One region of the Rhodococcus kronopolitis genome, then DNA from elsewhere that is predicted to be linked to it. Evidence: riboswitches for the same ligand, from Rfam matches in the RefSeq annotation. Region 1 holds a riboswitch; the other holds the start of a gene.

Evidence for each region. A riboswitch is a leader RNA that binds a small molecule or an ion and turns the genes downstream of it on or off. The one in region 1 is predicted to bind cyclic di-AMP.
Region 2: another riboswitch for cyclic di-AMP. It lies ahead of ACFO6S_RS07255 (transglycosylase family protein); the one in region 1 lies ahead of ACFO6S_RS00580 (NlpC/P60 family protein).

The regions. Positions count from the first base shown of each region.
Region 1 covers NZ_JBHSFO010000001.1:126,730-135,224, forward strand. The annotation lists gene ACFO6S_RS00560 (AMP-dependent synthetase/ligase) at 72-1,877, shown strand; gene ACFO6S_RS00565 (glycosyltransferase family 4 protein) at 1,946-3,076, opposite strand; gene ACFO6S_RS00570 (hypothetical protein) at 3,093-4,475, opposite strand; gene ACFO6S_RS00575 (C40 family peptidase) at 4,508-5,509, opposite strand; gene ACFO6S_RS00580 (NlpC/P60 family protein) at 5,862-6,446, opposite strand; cyclic di-AMP (ydaO/yuaA leader) riboswitch at 6,464-6,628, opposite strand; gene ACFO6S_RS00585 (DEDD exonuclease domain-containing protein) at 7,130-8,495, shown strand, end outside.
Region 2 covers NZ_JBHSFO010000003.1:140,815-149,309, forward strand. The annotation lists gene ACFO6S_RS07245 (YccF domain-containing protein) at 1-301, shown strand, start outside; gene ACFO6S_RS07250 (glycosyltransferase 87 family protein) at 298-1,572, shown strand; cyclic di-AMP (ydaO/yuaA leader) riboswitch at 1,786-1,965, shown strand; gene ACFO6S_RS07255 (transglycosylase family protein) at 1,970-2,623, shown strand; gene ACFO6S_RS07260 (hypothetical protein) at 2,696-2,890, opposite strand; gene ACFO6S_RS07265 (helicase-associated domain-containing protein) at 2,951-5,209, shown strand; gene ACFO6S_RS07270 (hypothetical protein) at 5,293-5,424, shown strand; gene ACFO6S_RS07275 (hypothetical protein) at 5,427-5,732, shown strand; gene ACFO6S_RS07280 (DNA repair helicase XPB) at 5,959-7,617, shown strand; gene ACFO6S_RS07285 (DUF3239 domain-containing protein) at 7,645-8,319, shown strand; gene ACFO6S_RS07290 (LLM class F420-dependent oxidoreductase) at 8,350-8,495, opposite strand, start outside.

The sequences.
Region 1 (8,495 bases):
TTAAAGTGGTCACAAAGTTCTAAGCTACTAGTCGGTATCCACCCGTCAGTGCCGCTGCGTCGGAGGTCTTCGTGCGTGAGTTCAGCGTTCCCCCCACATTCACCATTCCCGAGAACGCGTCGGCGGTGGATTCGGTCTTCACCCACGCCGCCGAGCGTCCCGACCTGGTCGTCTACCGACGCCTGACCGGTTCGACCTGGACCGACGTGACCGCGGCCGAGTTCGCCACCCAGGTGACCGGCGTCGCGAAGGGCCTGATCGCGCTGGGCGTGCAGCCTGGCGACCGGGTCGGGCTGATGTCCGCCACCCGGTACGAGTGGCCGCTGATCGACTTCGCCATCTGGGCCGCGGGCGGCGTCACCGTGCCGATCTACGAGACCTCGGCCGCCGACCAGGTGCGCTGGATCCTCGAGGACTCCGCCGCCGTCCTCCTCGTGGTGGAGAACGACACCCACGGCGAGGCCGTCGCGCAGGTGGCCGCGGAATCGCCTGCGCTGCGCAAGGTCCTGCAGATCGAGTCCGGAGCGGGCCCGGGCGCGGTCGCCGAGCTCACCGTGGCCGGCGCGGACGTCGCCGACGACGAGGTCCGCGCGCGCACGACGGCGCTGCGGTCCGCGGACCCCGCCACGCTGATCTACACCTCCGGCACCACCGGCCGCCCGAAGGGCTGCCAGCTGACCCACAGCAACCTGATCGCCGAGTCGCGGGGCATCACCACCTCCGGATTCGGCTCGCTGCTGCAGCCGGGCCGGCGCAGCCTGATGTTCCTGCCGTTGGCGCACGTGCTGGCCCGCGCGGTCAGTCTCGGCGCGTTCGACGCCGGCGCCACCCTCGGTCACACCGCCGACATCCCGAACCTGGTGGCGAACTTCGGCGAGTTCAAGCCGGACTTCATCCTCTCGGTACCCCGGGTGTTCGAGAAGGTCTACAACACCGCCCGCCAGAAGGCGCACGGCGAGGGCAAGGGCAAGATCTTCGACAAGGCGGCCGACGTGGCCGTCCAGTGGAGCGAGGCCCAGGACACCGGCGGCGCGGGCCTGCTGCTCAAGGTGCAGCACGCCGTCTTCGACAAGCTCGTGTACTCGAAGCTGCGGGCCGCCCTCGGCGGCCAGTGCCAGCTCGCCATCTCCGGCGGCGCACCGCTCGGGGCCCGGCTCGGCCACTTCTTCCGCGGCATCGGCGTCACCATCTACGAGGGCTACGGGCTGACCGAGACCACCGCCGCGATCGCCGTCAACACCCCGGGCAACCAGAAGATCGGCACCGTCGGGAAGCCCTTGGCCGGCAATGCCGTTCGGATCGCCGACGACGGCGAGATCCTGCTGTCCGGTCCGGTGGTCTTCTCCGAGTACTGGCGCAACGAGGCGGCCAGCGCCGAGGCGATCCGGGACGGCTGGTTCCACACCGGCGACCTCGGTTCGCTGGACTCCGAGGGGTACACCACGATCACCGGCCGCAAGAAGGAGATCATCGTCACCGCGGGCGGCAAGAACGTCGCCCCCGCCGGCCTCGAGGACAAGCTGCGCGCGCACCCCCTGATCAGCCAGGCGATCGTGGTCGGCGACCAGAAGCCCTTCATCGGCGCCCTGATCACCGTCGACGCCGAAGCCTGGGCCGGCTGGAAGGAACGCAACGGCAAGCCGGCCGCGGCCACCGTCGCCGACCTGCTCGCCGACGCGGACCTGATCGCGGACGTCGACGCCGCCATCGCCGACGCCAACACCCTGGTCTCGCATGCCGAGTCGATCAAGAAGTACAAGATCCTGCCGGTCGACTTCAGCGAGGACACCGGTGAGCTCACCCCGACGTTGAAGCTCAAGCGCAACGTCATCCACGCGAGCTACGCCGAGGCCATCGAGGCCATCTACGCCAAGTAGGCGGCTGCTCCGCCCCGTGAGTTCGGCCTGCCCCGGTGGGGGCCGGCCGAACTCACGGGGCGGAGCGCCTAGTCGTGCAGCAGGCCGGCGAGCTTGGCCGCCAACGCATCCCAGCGCCACTGCTCGGTGACCCAGCGCCGACCGGCCGCGCCCATCTCCGCGGCCCGGTCGCGGTCCGCCAGCACCGACACCACGGCATCGGCGATCGCGCGCACCGAGGTGCCGTCCACGACATGCCCGGTCTCGTTCTCGCGCACCGTCTCCGGGGCCCCACCGGAGTTGCCGGCGATCACCGGCACCCCGGAGGCCGACGCCTCCAGGAACACGATGCCCAGGCCCTCCACGTCAAGGCCCGCTCCCCTGGTCCGGCACGGCATCGCGAACACGTCCGCAATGGTGTGGTGCGCGGCCAGCTCGGCCGACGGGGCGGTCCCGGTGAACACCACGTGGTCCTCGACGCCGACCTCACGGACCAACTTCCGCAACGCATCCTCGTAGGGTCCGCCGCCGACGATCACCAGCACCGCGCCGTCGATCGACCGTCGGATCTGCGGCAGCGCCTTGATCAGCATGTCCTGCCCCTTGCGCGGCACCAGCCGCGACAGGCACAGGACGGTGGGGCGATCCCCCAGCCCGTACCGGGCCCGCAGTTCGGCTCGCGCCGCCGGGTCCGGCCGGAACACCTCGGTGTCCACGCCCGGCGGCAGGTGTTCGAGGGCGGCGTCGGCACCGAACGCGGACGCGAACCGGCCGCGGGTGTACTTGCTGACGAAGGTGACTGTGTCGGTGTGCTCCCCGATCCGGCGCAGCGCCTGCCGGGCGACCGGCAGCATCGACCACCCCACCTCGTGCCCGTGGGTGCTGGCGACGATCCGCTCCGCCCCGGCCCGGCGCAGCGTGGGCGCCAGCAACGCCAGCGGCGCCGCGGCGCCGAACCACACGCTGTCGCACCCGCGCGAACGGACCAGCTTCGCGGCGCGCCGGGCCACCAGCGGGGTGGGCAGCATCAGGGTCGTGGGGTGGCGGACCACCTCGAACGGCTGGCGCGCGTCGAACTTCTCGTGACTGTCGCCGCGCCAGCGCGGGGCGTAGACCACCAGCTCCTCGGCCGGCAACGCGGCGGCGAAGGACTGCAGGTAGGACTGGATTCCCCCGGGTCGAGGCGGAAAGTCGTTAGTCACCAACAGGGTTCGACGCATGGTTCCACCGTAGGCGTCAGGCCACGTGGGCCGTCACCCAGGTGCCCCACCGCGACACCAGTTCCGCGGTCGTGAGACCCAGCGTCGCCCGCAACCGGCCGTCGAGGGCGGCGGCGTCGACCGGTCCGGCCGCGAGCGCGCGGTAGAGCTCACGCAGTGCGCTCTCGCCGAATTCGTCGGCGACGAAGGCGTTCACCGACCAGGCCAGCTCGTAGGCCACCACCGCGCGCTCGCCGCCGGCCGCGAAGTCGGCGTCCGAGGGCAGCCGTGCGGGCGGTCCGTGCGCGGCCACCGCGGCCGCCACCGTCGGCGCCGCCCCCGCCACTGTGACCCCCGAACCTCGATGCCCCGCGTAGTCGGCGAAGCCCTCGAGCGCCCACAGCGGCGAGCCGTCCCGGGTGCCGGAGCGGGCCGCGACGTGGGCCAGCTCGTGCCGGAGCACCGAGCGCAGGCCGACCGCCGTCAGCCGGTTCGCCGCCGCCGGGCTGAACACGATCCGTTGTCCGGTGACCGGCGACCCGGGGACCACGGCGTCCGAGACCGCGACCGCGGCGATGTCGGCGCCGCTGTGCTCCGGTCCGGCCTGCGCCGCGAACTCCTCCTGACCCGAGGCGACGAACACCACCGCGCGCCGGGCCCAGTCGGCGCCCCACAACTCGGCGACCGCCGGTACCGCGGTCTGCATCTCGTCGGCCACCGCGTCCACCCACGCCTGCTGGTCCGGATGTCCCAGGACCACCGACGTGTTCGACCCGGTCGTCACCTCACGGGCCACCAGTGGGCCGAAGTCCCAGGGACCACGCCAGGTCGAGCGCGCCCCGGGCAGGTCCCGGTCCGTGACCAGTTTCCACTCGTCCCCGCGCCGGGCCACCACCAACGAGACCGGCTTGCGCGTCGGTGCGGCATCGGCACCCGCGACGGCGTACCGCAGGTACACCGGCGGCGCCCACACATCCGTCGCGGCGAGTTGTTCCGCGAGGTCCGTCGGCACCGGCACCTCGGGATCGTGGCCGATCTCGTAGCCCCAGTCCGCCAGCGGCACCCCGGACAGGTTGTTCGCCCGCCGCACCTCGGCGTCGAGGAACCCCGGCACCGCGTGTTCGTCGAAGAGCGCGGCCAACGCGGCGCCGTCCCCGTTCCGGACCGCGGCCGCCCAGCGGTCGAGCAGGACCTGCACACCCGCCCGGCGCGCCTGCTCGAACGGGTTGACCGGCGCCGAGGCCGTGGTACCGGCATCGGGGGCCACCGCCGAGCCCGCGTGCAGCGCGACCCCGCCCGCGGCGCCGAGCGCGCACAGCAGACCCGCCAGCGCCAGCGCCTCCCAGGGCCGGATCCGGCGGCGGCCCGGACGGGCCACGGCCTCCACCCCGGGCTCGGGCGTCACATGCTCGGACGTCACGGAAGTCGGCCGGTCGGTCCCGCGGTCTGCGCTCAGTAGCGTCTGGCCCCGTAGAACGGGTACGCATCCATCGGTGCGACCTTGACGGGAACGCCGTAGGTCGACGCGTGCACGATGTTCCCGTTGCCGATGTACATGCCCACGTGCGAGGCATCGTCGTAGTAGAGAACCAGGTCACCGGGCTGCAACTCGGACTTGGGCACCGGCGTCCCGCCGGCGGCCTGCGCCTGGCTCGACCGGGGCAGCGTCTTGCCGATCTGCCGATACGCCCAGACCATCAGTCCCGAGCAGTCGTAGCCGTCCGGTCCGGTGGCACCCCACGCGTACGGCTTGCCCACCTGCGTGAGGCCGGCCTCGACCGCGCCGGCGTTGGAGCCTGCGGGCAGGTTCGCGAGCAGGGCACCGAGGTCCACGCCCGGCGGGAACGGGGTGCCGGCGAGCGCCTCCCGCTCCGATGCGGTCAACGCGTCGAAGGCCTTGGTGACCTCCTCGATCTGCACCTGGAGGTCGCTCTGCTTGCGCTGCAGGTCGTCGCTGATCGACTTCGCCTCTTCGGTGGCGGTGCGGGCGTCGTCGGCCGACCGTTGCGAGGCCTCCGCGGCAGTGGCGGCCCGGTCGCTGGCGTCCGTGAACTGCTTGACCTGCGCCGAGGTCTCCGCGGAGATCACGCTCAGCGTCGACATCTGGTCGATCAGCTGCTGCGGCGAGTCCGAGACCATCACCGCGAACAGTCGGTTGACCCGTCCGCCCTGGTAGTTGACGGCGGTCAGCCGGTCGACCGCGGGCTGGAACTGCGCGATGGTCGCCTTGGCGGCGTCGAGCAGCGCGCGGTCACCGGCGTTGCGCGCCTCGGCGTCGTGCTGGACCGACAGCTTCGAGTCCAGGTCGATCTGCGCATTGTGCAGTGCCTCGGTGGTCTGCTCGGACTCCCTGGAGAGTTCGGCGAGCCGGTCCAGCGCCGCCGTCGGGTTGTCCAGCGCGGGGTCGGCGCCCGCGGTCCCGACGGACGCCGCGAGGATCGCCACACTGAGCATTGCTGTTGCGAGGGTTCCGCACCTGGACCGCTTCGATCGACGTGACGCCACGAACTGATCAGGCTCCGTTCTGCGTTCTGCGCCACCGGCTCGAGGGTGGGTGGCCGCGCCTGGTCGGCGCCGGCCCGCCGTGGCGGAGACCCCGCTGTCGCGCCCGGTGGCGCGGCAATAGTTTCGGAGGTCTCGGCCAGGTTACGGAATGGCATAGAACGTGTCCACCCACTCGACACCCCAGCTCCGCGCCGGACCCGCCGCAGGCCCTGCCGCCGAATACGGAACGGGCCCGACGATCCTGTCGGATCGTCGGGCCCGTTCGCGTCAGGCGCCGAGCTGCTCGGGTGCGCGGGGCACTCTAGTAGCGGCGAGCACCGTCCATCGGCATGGACGAGATCGGCGCGCGCTTGACCGGGGTGCCGGAGGTGGCGGCGTGGATGACCTCGCCGTTGCCCGCGTAGATGCCGGAGTGCGAGCCGCCGTAGAAGGAGACGACGTCGCCGGGCTGCAGGGCCGAGGTGGACACTGAGACGCCTGCGGCCGCCTGGTCGTAGCTGGTGCGCGGCAACACGATGCCTGCCTGCTTGAACGCCCACTGCACGAGGCCGGAGCAGTCGAAGGAGTCCGGGCCGGCGGCGCCCCACACGTACGGGGAACCGATCTTGCTGGCGGCGGCCTGAACGGCCTTCTCACCTGCGGTGACGATGGGCGCGAGGGCGGGCGCACCGGGGGCCGCCGGAACTGCGGGCAGCGGCGGCAGGCCGGGCAGCACGGGGAGTTCGATGGTCTGGGCGGGGACACCCGGGATGTCGAAGGTGCCGATGCCGGGAACGGTCACGGGCTCGGCGAACGCCGGGGCCGCGGAAGCGGTGACGGCGCCCAGCGCGAGAGCACTGGCAAGAACGACCCGACGCATCGAATGCTTGGAACTGTGTGTGGCCACGAGAAGGTGGTGCTCCGTTTCTTCCACTCGACCGCCGACCGAGTTAGCTGACGGGTTCGGGCTGGGAAGATCAGCCCTACCCGTCGGCACGCGGTGCGCGCTCCGACGGGATTCACCCCAGAGGAAACTTGGGTTCCCGGCACGACTGCCCTCGCGGGAAATCGATTAGGCGGTCCCAGCGATGCCGCACCGGTTGGCTTGGCAAGAACTCACTAGGTCTCAGGAAGATTACGAAAGCCCCCCACCCGTGTCGACTCGTGTGGCCGGTTCCGCCGGACAAATGCCCCAAATCCGGCATGATTTCGCCCCCTGGCGACCACAAGATCACGGCAAGATAACGACCGAGCGGTCTGCTGCGCCGCGCCGTCGCCGCCCGGCCGGGCCCCGGGCGCCGACCCGGACCGCGGTAGCCGGTAGTTCGCCCTGCTCAGTACCGATCCCGGCGACGGACACCGGCCCGGCCACCGGGTCGCCACCGCGGACCCGAACCGCGACCGGGAGGGCCGGATCCGGGGCGCCCGCACCCCCGGGGCCCGCGCCGCGAGCCCCCTCGGTGCCGCAACCCGTGTGACGCTGGTCACCGACACGGTGCGGGGCGCGTCGTCGGGCCGCTTCTCCCGGATAACGGTGCTCATGGTTGGGCCGGGTCGGACGTGTCGGCCCTTCGCCCTAGCCTCACCGATGTGAGTGCCCAGAATTCGACGCCGCGCCAGCTGTCCTTCGACGAGCTGGACTCCCCGCTGCGCGAGACCACCTTCGTGGTCGTCGACCTCGAGACCACGGGCAGCAGCGCCGGGGAGGACGCCATCACCGAGATCGGCGCGGTGAAGATCAGGGGCGGCGAGGTTCTCGGCGAGCTGGCCACCCTGGTGGACCCGGGCCGCAGCATCCCGCCCTTCATCGTCGAGCTCACGGGAATCACCTCGGCCATGCTGATCGACGCACCCCGGATAGAACGGGTGCTGCCCAGCTTCCTCGAGTTCGCCCGCGGCGCGGTCCTGGTCGCCCACAACGCCCCGTTCGACATCGGCTTCCTCAAGGCCGCCACGGCCCGCTGCGACCTGCCCTGGCCGCCGTTCCAGACCCTCTGCACGGTCAAGCTGGCCCGGCGGGTGCTCTCCCGGGAGGAGGCGCCCTCGGTGAAGCTCTCCGCACTCTCCTCGTTGTTCCAGGTGCACACCCAGCCCACCCACCGCGCGCTCGACGACGCCCGCGCCACCGTCGACGTGTTGCACGCCCTGCTCGAACGGGTCGGCGGCCTGGGCGTGCACAGCTACGCGGAACTTGTCGACTACCTGCCCAACGTCTCCGCCGCGCAGCGCGGCAAGCGCGGCCTGGCGGCGGACCTGCCGCGGACCCCGGGCGTCTACCTCTTCCGCGGACCCTCGGACGAGGCCCTGTACGTCGGCACCGCGGTGAACCTGCAGCGCCGGGTGCGGGGCTACTTCACCGGTTCCGAGACCCGCGCCCGCATGAAGGAGATGGTGGCGCTCGCCACCCGCGTCGACCACGTCGAGTGCGCCCACGGCCTCGAGGCCTCGGTGCGCGAGCTGCGACTGCTCGCCGCCCACGCGCCGCCGTACAACCGGCGATCGAAGTTCCCCCGGCGGGCCTGGTGGATCACCCTGACCGACGAGCCGTTCCCCCGACTGTCGGTGTCCCGGCGGGCCACGCCGGACTCGCTGGGTCCGTTCTCGTCCCGCACCGACGCCGCCGACGTGGCCGCCACGATCGCCGTCGAGTGCCGAATTCGCACCTGCACCAAGAAGATTCGCCACGACCGGGTGCACGGCGCGGACTGTCCGGACGCGGTCGCCGGGGGCTGCCCGGCCGGCAGCGCGCCGCAGTCCGCCGAGCAGTACCGGTCCGCTCCGCAGGCCGCCGTCGAGCTGATCCGGGGCCTGGACGACGCCGCCCTGCACCGCCTCCGCGACCGGGTCGGCGAACTCGGCGCGGCCGAGCTGTTCGAGAGCGCCGCCCGGGTGCGGGACCGCACCGCCGCGCTGGCGGCCGCCCTGCGCCGCGGCCAGCGACTCGCCGCGCTGGCCG
Region 2 (8,495 bases), on a different contig from region 1:
GTTCGGCATCGCGTCGTTCCGGATCGGGGTGTACGCGCTCTGGCCGTTCGGCAAGACGGTGGTCGCCAAGCCGACCTCCGGGCTGGGCTCGCTGATCGGCAACGTGATCTGGCTGCTGGTGGCCGGCATCTGGCTTGCCATCGGGCACATCGTCAGCGCGATCGCGATGGCCATCACGATCATCGGCATCCCGCTGGCCGTCGCCAACCTGAAGATGGTGCCGATCTCGCTGATGCCACTGGGCAAGGAGATCGTCGACGTGGGCGCGGTCGGCGTCCAGCAGGGCGGCGCCCCGGCATGACCGCTCCCGCACCCGCACCCAGTTTCACACCGGAGGCGGGGCGGACGCTCCCCCGCTCGCCGCTGTTCACCGGTGTCCTGGCCGCGCTCGCCTTGGCGGTCGTCGTTGCGCACGACCGCCTGGTCCCGCTCGGCTACCCCCTCTGGGGCCTGTTCAGCAACGGGCTGGACCTGCTGGTGTACCGCAGCGGCGGCGCCACCGTGCTCGGGCCGCAGGGCCTCTACGACCATGCGCTGCACGGCGGCATGTGGTTCACCTACCCGCCGTTCTCCGCGGTGCTGTTCGCGCCGCTCAGCGCCGCCAGTGCCAACCTGGCGAGCCTGCTCGGCTACCTCGCCAACTTCGTCGCCCTCTACCTGGTGGTGCTGCTGTGCTGGCGGCAACTCGGCTACCGGACGGGTCGGCACCTGTACGTGGTGAGCGCCCTGCTCACGGTGATCTTCAGCTGGCTCGAGCCGGTCCGCACCACCATCTGGCTCGGCCAGATCAATCTGCTGCTGATGCTGCTGGTCGTCTGGGACCTGGGCCGCCCGGAGGGCAGCCGGCTGCGGGGCTTCGGCGTCGGCATCGCCACCGGGATCAAGCTGACGCCGGGACTGTTCCTGGTACAGCTTGCGATCACCCGACAGTGGCGCGCGGCGACCGTCGCGGTCGGGACCCTGCTGGCGACGATCGCCGTCGGGTTCGTGGTGATCTTCTCCGACTCCTGGGACTACTGGACCGGCGTGATCGTGCACTCCACCCGGATCGGCGAGACGGCCTGGCCTGCCAACCAGTCCGCCGCCGGGGTGCTGGCACGCTGGCTGCACGTCGACGAGCCACCGCGCCTGCTGTGGCTGGCCCTGGCGGCGGCACTGACGGTGCTCGGCCTCGGGGCGTCCTACCTCGCCCACCGGCACGGGCAAGCCCTGCTCTCGATCACCCTGTGCGGCTTGACGAGCAGCGCGGTGTCCCCGTTCTCGTGGGGCCACCACTGGGTGTGGTTCGTGCCCCTGCTGGTCCTCGCCGTGGACCGGGCGGTGCGCCGTGGCCGGGCGGTCGACTGGCTGCTGCCGGTGCTGCTCGCGCTGCCGCTGCTGAGCTGGAATCACCGGTTCGACGACGGCGTGTACGCGGTGGGACTGTTCATGATTCCGACCTCCCCGGCGCTGGCACCGCTCTTCGCGGCGGTCTACCCGCTCACGTTCGTCGCGGTCGCCATCGCCGTGGTTGTCACGTTCCGGCGCGTCCCCGCCACAGAACCCGCAGGTCAGACCCGGGAAATTCTGTGATCTATCTCACATAACGACCAAATCACGGGAGGGTCTCGGAACCGCAGCGAGCCGATGACCTGCACGAACGGGCGAATTAATGGCCAAAACACCGAAGTCCCGCCGCGTTTCGTAACAGATGACGCACTGGCGTGATCCACGTACGGTCAGCAGCGGCCGGAAGTTCGGCCAGATCAGGTCCGCCGCGCCAAACCTCGTCCAGCGGACCAGATTCCAACGGAATTACCCAGGGACGAGGACGGGGGACCCAATGTCCCCAGCGGACACCGGAGGATGCGCAAGCGTCCTTCTTGGGGTGAAGCCAGACCCGCACCAATCCAGGAGCGGCGAGGCCGGGCGACCTCTCAGCCCGAACCCGACAGCTGACCTCGCAGGCGCGTGAGGAGAGGATGCTTTCATGACCGCTGGACGTCACCGCAAACAGACCAACACCCGTCGTACCGCCGCCAAGGTTGTCGTCACCGGCGCGGTCCTCGGAGCGGCCGGTGTGGCTTTCGCAGCCCCGGCCACCGCGGCACCCGACTCCGACTGGGACCGGCTCGCGCAGTGTGAGGCCGGCGGCAACTGGGGCATCAACACCGGCAACGGCTACCACGGCGGACTCCAGTTCTCCCCGAGCACCTGGAACGCCCACGGTGGCGGCCAGTACGCCGCGACCGCCAACCAGGCCAGCCGCGAACAGCAGATCGCGGTCGCCGAGAAGGTGCTCGCCAACCAGGGCTGGGGCGCATGGCCGTCCTGCTCCTCGAGCCTCGGCCTGAACAGCGGCGCCACCGTCCGCACCGCTCCGGCCGCCAAGACCGTCACCGTCAAGGCTGCCCCGGCGCCCGTCGCCGCCCCGGCCGCCGTCGTCACCCCGGCGCAGACCGACCCGGCCACCACCGCCGTGTTCGAGAGCCTCGACAGCATCCTGGCCACGGCCAAGGCGCACGGCATCGTGCTCGACCCGCAGGTCGAGGCCATCTTCAAGGATGCCAAGACCAAGGGCCTGACCGTCGACCCGCAGATCGCCCAGCTCGTCGCCGCCGGCGCGGACCTGCTGCCGAAGTAGCCACACCCCCTCACGCGAAGAAGGGCCCCGCACCTCACGGTGCGGGGCCCTTCTCGGTCTTCGGTGTCGCCGTCAGCGGTTCACGACGGTGTGCGGGTGGGTGTAGGGCAGTTCCGAGACCGGGAGCGGGAACTCGGTGTCCTCTCCGAACGGGGAGAGCCCCCCGGAACGGGTCGACGAGAGCTCCGTGACGGCATGGTCGCCGTCCTGGATCTCCGCCGCCGGCCAGCCTGGATCAACGTATCGCTTGCTCGAATTGTTAGCCACGAGGTCATTTTGACAGGAGGCCGCGTCCCCGTACAGCCCAGGTATCTAATCTGGTAGGCGATGACCGACACCCTGGCCTCCTGGCTGACCGCCCGCACCGACTCCGAGCTGGCCGATCTGCTGCGCCTGCGGCCCGACCTCGCGGTCCCGCCGCCGGCCAACCTGACGGTGCTCGCCGCCCGCACCGAGCAGCGGGCGTCGGTGCTGCGCGCGGCCGACGACCTGACCGTGCTCGAACTGACCGTCATCGGGTTCCTCTCGGACCTGGGCGGGCGCGAGCGCGGGGTGACCCGCGCGGCGCTCACCGAGGCCGTCGCGGGCCGTGCCCCGGTGCGCGCCGTCGACAAGGCCCTGAAGGTGCTGCGCGAGCGCGCCCTGGTGTGGGGCACGAAGACGCTGCGGGTCACCCCCGCCGCCCAGGACGCCGTCACCTGGCGGATCGACGCGCCGCGGGACGGGCTCACCGCCGCGCAGATCGAGACCGCACTGGCCGAGGTCACCGACGTCGAACGCCGGCTGTTGACCACGCTCGCCACCAGTTCGCCGATCGGCCGCACCCGCGACGCCGCGCCGGGCACCGACCCCGAACGGCCGGTCCAGCGGTTGCTCGCGCGGCGGCTGCTGAACTGGCTGGACGAGCAGACCGTGGAACTGCCGCACCAGGTGGGCCAGGCGCTGCGCGGGGAGACGGTCATCGACCCGACCGCACTGATCCCGCCGCCGATCCACACCACCGCGTTGAAGGTCGCCGACGTCAACGCCGCCGCAGGCGGCGAGGTGCTCGAACTGGTGCGGCACTGCGAGGACCTGATCGCCGCCCTCGGCGAACAGCCCGCCACGACGCTCAAGGCCGGCGGGCTCGGCGTCCGGGAGACGAAGCGGCTGGCGAAGGCCGTCGGCGTCGACGAGCCGCGGGTGACCCTGCTCCTCGAGATCCTGGCCGGGGCGGGGCTGATCGGCAGCGGGACACCGGAACCGCTCCCCGCCGCCGACACCGGGGACGACTACTGGGCCCCGACCGGCGCGGCGGACTCCTGGACCGGCACCGCCACCGCCCAGCGCTGGCACCTGCTCGCACAGACCTGGCTGGACCTGCCGCGACGGCCCTGGCTGATCGGCATGCGCGACGAGCACGACAAGCCCATCGCGGCGCTCTCGGAGGAGGTCCGCGCCACCAGCGCCCCGCGCGACCGCCGGTTCGTGCTCGGGCTGCTCGCCGAGCTGGGCTCCGGGCACGGTGCGAGCGCGACCGAGGTGGTGGCGACGGTGGCGTGGCGTCGGCCACGGTGGTCGGCACGGCTGCGCGCCGACGCGGTGCGCCACGTCCTCGCCGAGGCCGCGGCCGTGGGGCTGGTCGGCCGCGACGCGCTGAGCTCCGCCGGGCGCAGCCTGTTGCACGACGCCCCGGCCGAGTCCGCGATCGCGGAGATCACCGCGAGCCTGCCCGCGCCCATCGACTACGTGCTGGTCCAGGCGGACCTCACGGTGGTAGCGCCTGGACCGCTGACCCCGGAGCTGCGCGAGCAGGTCTCCCTCGTGGCGGACCTCGAGTCGGCGGGCACCGCCACCACGTACCGGATCAGCGAGGCCAGCGTCCGGCGTGCCCTCGACGCCGGGCTGGGCGCCTCGCAACTGCACACCCTCTTCGCGACCCGCTCCCGGACCGCGGTCCCGCAGTCGCTGACCTACCTGATCGACGACGTCGCCCGGCGGCACGGGCAGCTCCGCGCCGGGATGGCCTCGTCCTTCCTGCGGTGCGAGGACCCGGCGCTGCTCGCGGAGGTACTGGCCTCCCCCGTCGCCGAGTCGCTGGCGCTGCGCGCGTTGGCGCCGACCGTCGCCGTCTCCCAGGCGCCGCTGGCCGAGGTGCTCGACCAGCTGCGCGCCGCCGGCTTCGCCCCCGCCGGGGAGGACGCCGCGGGCGCGGTGGTGGACCTGCGGTCACGGGGGGCCCGGGTGCTGCGGCGACGGCCCCGTCCGGCACCGCGGATGCCCGCCGTGCCCACCCCCGAGCAGCTGGACACCCTGGTGCGCCAGCTCCGGGCCGGCGAACGGGCCGCGACGGCGCCCCGCGGCGACGCCGTCCTCGCGGACGGCAGCAGGGCGAGCAGCGCGGCCACGATGGCGCTGCTGCAGCTGGCCGTCCGGACCTCGCGGAGCGTGTCCATCGGGTACGTGGACGCGCAGGGCACCGCGTCCGAACGGATCGTGGAGCCGGTCAGCGTCGGCGGCGGCCAACTCGACGCCTTCGACTCGGCGGAGGGCGCGGTCCGACGGTTCACGCTGCACCGGATCACCTCGGTGAGCCTGTCCGGCTGACCATTTTCGGGCGACTGGCCTTTCCTGCGAAATGAAGTATGGTCTCGGGCAAGTGATTGCCACTTCGTATTTCAGGAGAGACAATGGCCGAACGCAACCCCGGCGGAAGAACGGCGAAGAAGAAACCCGCGCAGACCCTCAAGGAAAAGCGGGCGGAAAAACGCGAGAAGTCGATCGAGTCCACGGAATTCATCCGGAAACGGAAAAGCCGCTGACGATGACCTCGCACACCGGCGCCCTCGAGGCGCTGTACGACCGGTTCGCCGACGCCGGAAACCTCACCGCCAAGATCTACGTCCTGGACGAGCAGGCCAAGCAGTCGGGCTTCCCCGCACTCCACCCCCGAAGGACCGACACCGTGAAACGGACACTGCTCGCCCTGGACCAGATTCAGGGACGACTGGAGAACGAACTCGACACGATCACCGGGCACGATGAACGGCAATCCGGATATCGTGCCGGAATTTCCGAGGCACTGGTCCAGGTGATGGACACGAGGAAATCCCTCACCGCGCAGCGGTAGATTCGCAGAAAAGGGAGGATTTACCGCATCGGCGGCAAATCCTCCCTTTTCTGTGGCGAAATTCGCGGTCGGCGGCACCGGACGGACGACGCCACCGTGGCACCGATCCCGCAGGGCGTTGACCGTGCGTCGGGAGCCGACCTCCGCGGACGGATCCGGTTCGCGAAAGTGCGCCCTCGACCGAACGTGGACAATGGGGTGGTTACGACCGCACCAAGGAGGACGCGTGACCGACGGACCCCTGATCGTCCAGTCCGACAAGACCCTGCTCCTCGAGGTCGACCACGAGTTGGCCGGCCAGGCCAGGCAGGCCATCGCCCCGTTCGCCGAGCTCGAACGCGCGCCCGAGCACGTCCACACCTACCGGGTCACCCCGCTGGCGTTGTGGAACGCCAGGGCGGCCGGACACGACGCCGAGCAGGTGGTCGACGCGCTCGTCACGTACTCCCGGTTCGCGGTACCGCAGCCGCTGCTCGTCGACGTCGTCGACACCATGGCCCGGTACGGCCGGCTGCAGCTGGTCAAGAGCCCCGCCCACGGCCTGACGCTGGTCAGCCTGGACCGCGCCGTGCTCACCGAGGTGATGCGCCACAAGAAGATCGCGCCGATGCTCGGCGCGATGGTGGACCCGGACACCGTCGTCGTGCACCCGTCCGAGCGCGGGCACCTCAAGCAGATGCTGCTCAAGATCGGCTGGCCGGCCGAGGACCTGGCCGGGTACGTGGACGGCGAGGCGCACCCGATCGAGCTGGATTTCGAGGCGGGCCACTGGGAACTGCGCGACTACCAGCAGATGGCGACCGACTCGTTCTGGGCGGGCGGCTCGGGCGTGGTGGTGCTGCCCTGCGGCGCAGGCAAGACGATGGTCGGCGCGGCCGCGATGGCCAAGGCCAAGGCGACGACGCTGATCCTGGTCACCAACACCGTCGCCGGCCGGCAGTGGAAGCGGGAGCTGATCGCGCGCACCTCCCTCACCGAGGACGAGATCGGCGAGTACTCCGGCGAGCGCAAGGAGATCCGTCCGGTCACCATCGCCACCTACCAGGTGATCACCCGCCGCACCAAGGGTGAGTACAAGCACCTCGAGCTGTTCGACTCCCGGGACTGGGGCCTGGTGATCTACGACGAGGTGCACCTGCTGCCTGCACCGGTGTTCCGGATGACCGCGGACCTGCAGTCGCGACGCCGTCTCGGACTGACCGCGACGCTGGTGCGCGAGGACGGCCGCGAGGGCGACGTGTTCTCGCTGATCGGTCCCAAGCGGTACGACGCCCCGTGGAAGGACATCGAGGCCCAGGGCTGGATCGCGCCGGCCGAGTGCATCGAGGTCCGGGTGACGATGACCGACGCGGAGCGGATGGCCTACGCCGTGGCCGAACCGGAGGAGCGCTACAAGCTCTGCTCGACGGCACACACCAAGATCGCGGTGGTGAAGTCGATCCTGGCCAAGCACCCCGATTCCCCGACGCTGGTGATCGGCGCCTACCTGGACCAGCTCGACGAACTCGGCGAGGCCCTGAACGCGCCGGTCATCAAGGGCTCGACCAAGAACAAGGAACGCGAGATCCTCTTCGACCAGTTCCGCAACGGCGAGATCCCGACGCTGGTGGTGAGCAAGGTGGCGAACTTCTCGATCGACCTGCCCGAGGCCTCGGTCGCGGTGCAGGTGTCCGGGACGTTCGGCTCCCGGCAGGAGGAGGCCCAGCGCCTCGGCCGGCTGCTGCGTCCCAAGCACGACGGCGGCCAGGCGCACTTCTACTCGGTGGTCTCGCGGGACACCCTCGACGCCGAGTACGCCGCGCACCGGCAGCGTTTCCTCGCCGAGCAGGGCTACGCGTACCGGATCACCGACGCGGACGACCTGCTCGGACCGGCGATCGGGTAGGCCTTGTCATCGGGTAGAAATAGGACCGTGCGCAGCTTCGAGTTCCCTGTCGACAGGTCCCACGCCCACTCGGTGAACGAGACGTTCGCGGACGTCCGCCGCCTGCGCGCCGCATCGATCGTCACCGCGCTGCTGTTCGCGGGGCTGGCGGCATGGCTGTTCCTGCTGGCCCATCCGTGGTCGTACATCCTCGGCACGGTGATCGCGCTGGTCGCGGCGACCTCGCTCTGGATGGCGTTCTGGGCGCCGCGGAAGGTCGGGACCGTCGAGGACATGTACGCCAAGGGCGCGCTGGTGCCTGCGGTGGTGGCCGAGGTCCGGCCGCGCGGGGCCACCCTGCTCGCGCTCGTCGACGTCGCCAAGCCGTCCGCCGACCGCCCGCACTACGTGCTGGTCACCCGCAGCGTTCGCTCGCTGCCCGGCCACTCGATCGACCGCGTCGGCGAGCGGGTGCCATCGGTCGCGGTGCTCGCGGACCGCAACACCAGGTCGACGGCCGATACCTGGCAGATGGTCAGCCCGATGCCGATCGCGTGGGGCACCGCGGACGCGCGGGTGCTGCGGCGCGCGACCGACTCGATCGGCGGCGAGGAGTGGAACCTGCTCGCCAAGTCCATCCCGCTGGCCCCCAAGGTGCTGGCCGCGGAGAACCAGCAGCTGCCGGTGGCACCCGGCGACCTGCCCGGCTACCTGCTCGACTGAGCGGACTCACCACGGCCTCGACCGGCGCGTTCACCGCAGCGCGGGGATGACCTCGCGTTCGAACAGCTCGATGCCGGAGGTGTCGTATGCCGCCTCCGGGAAGTAGCAGATCGCGTAGTCGAGACCCTGCTCGCGCAGCGCGCCGAGGTTCTCGACGATCTGCTCGGGCGTGCCGA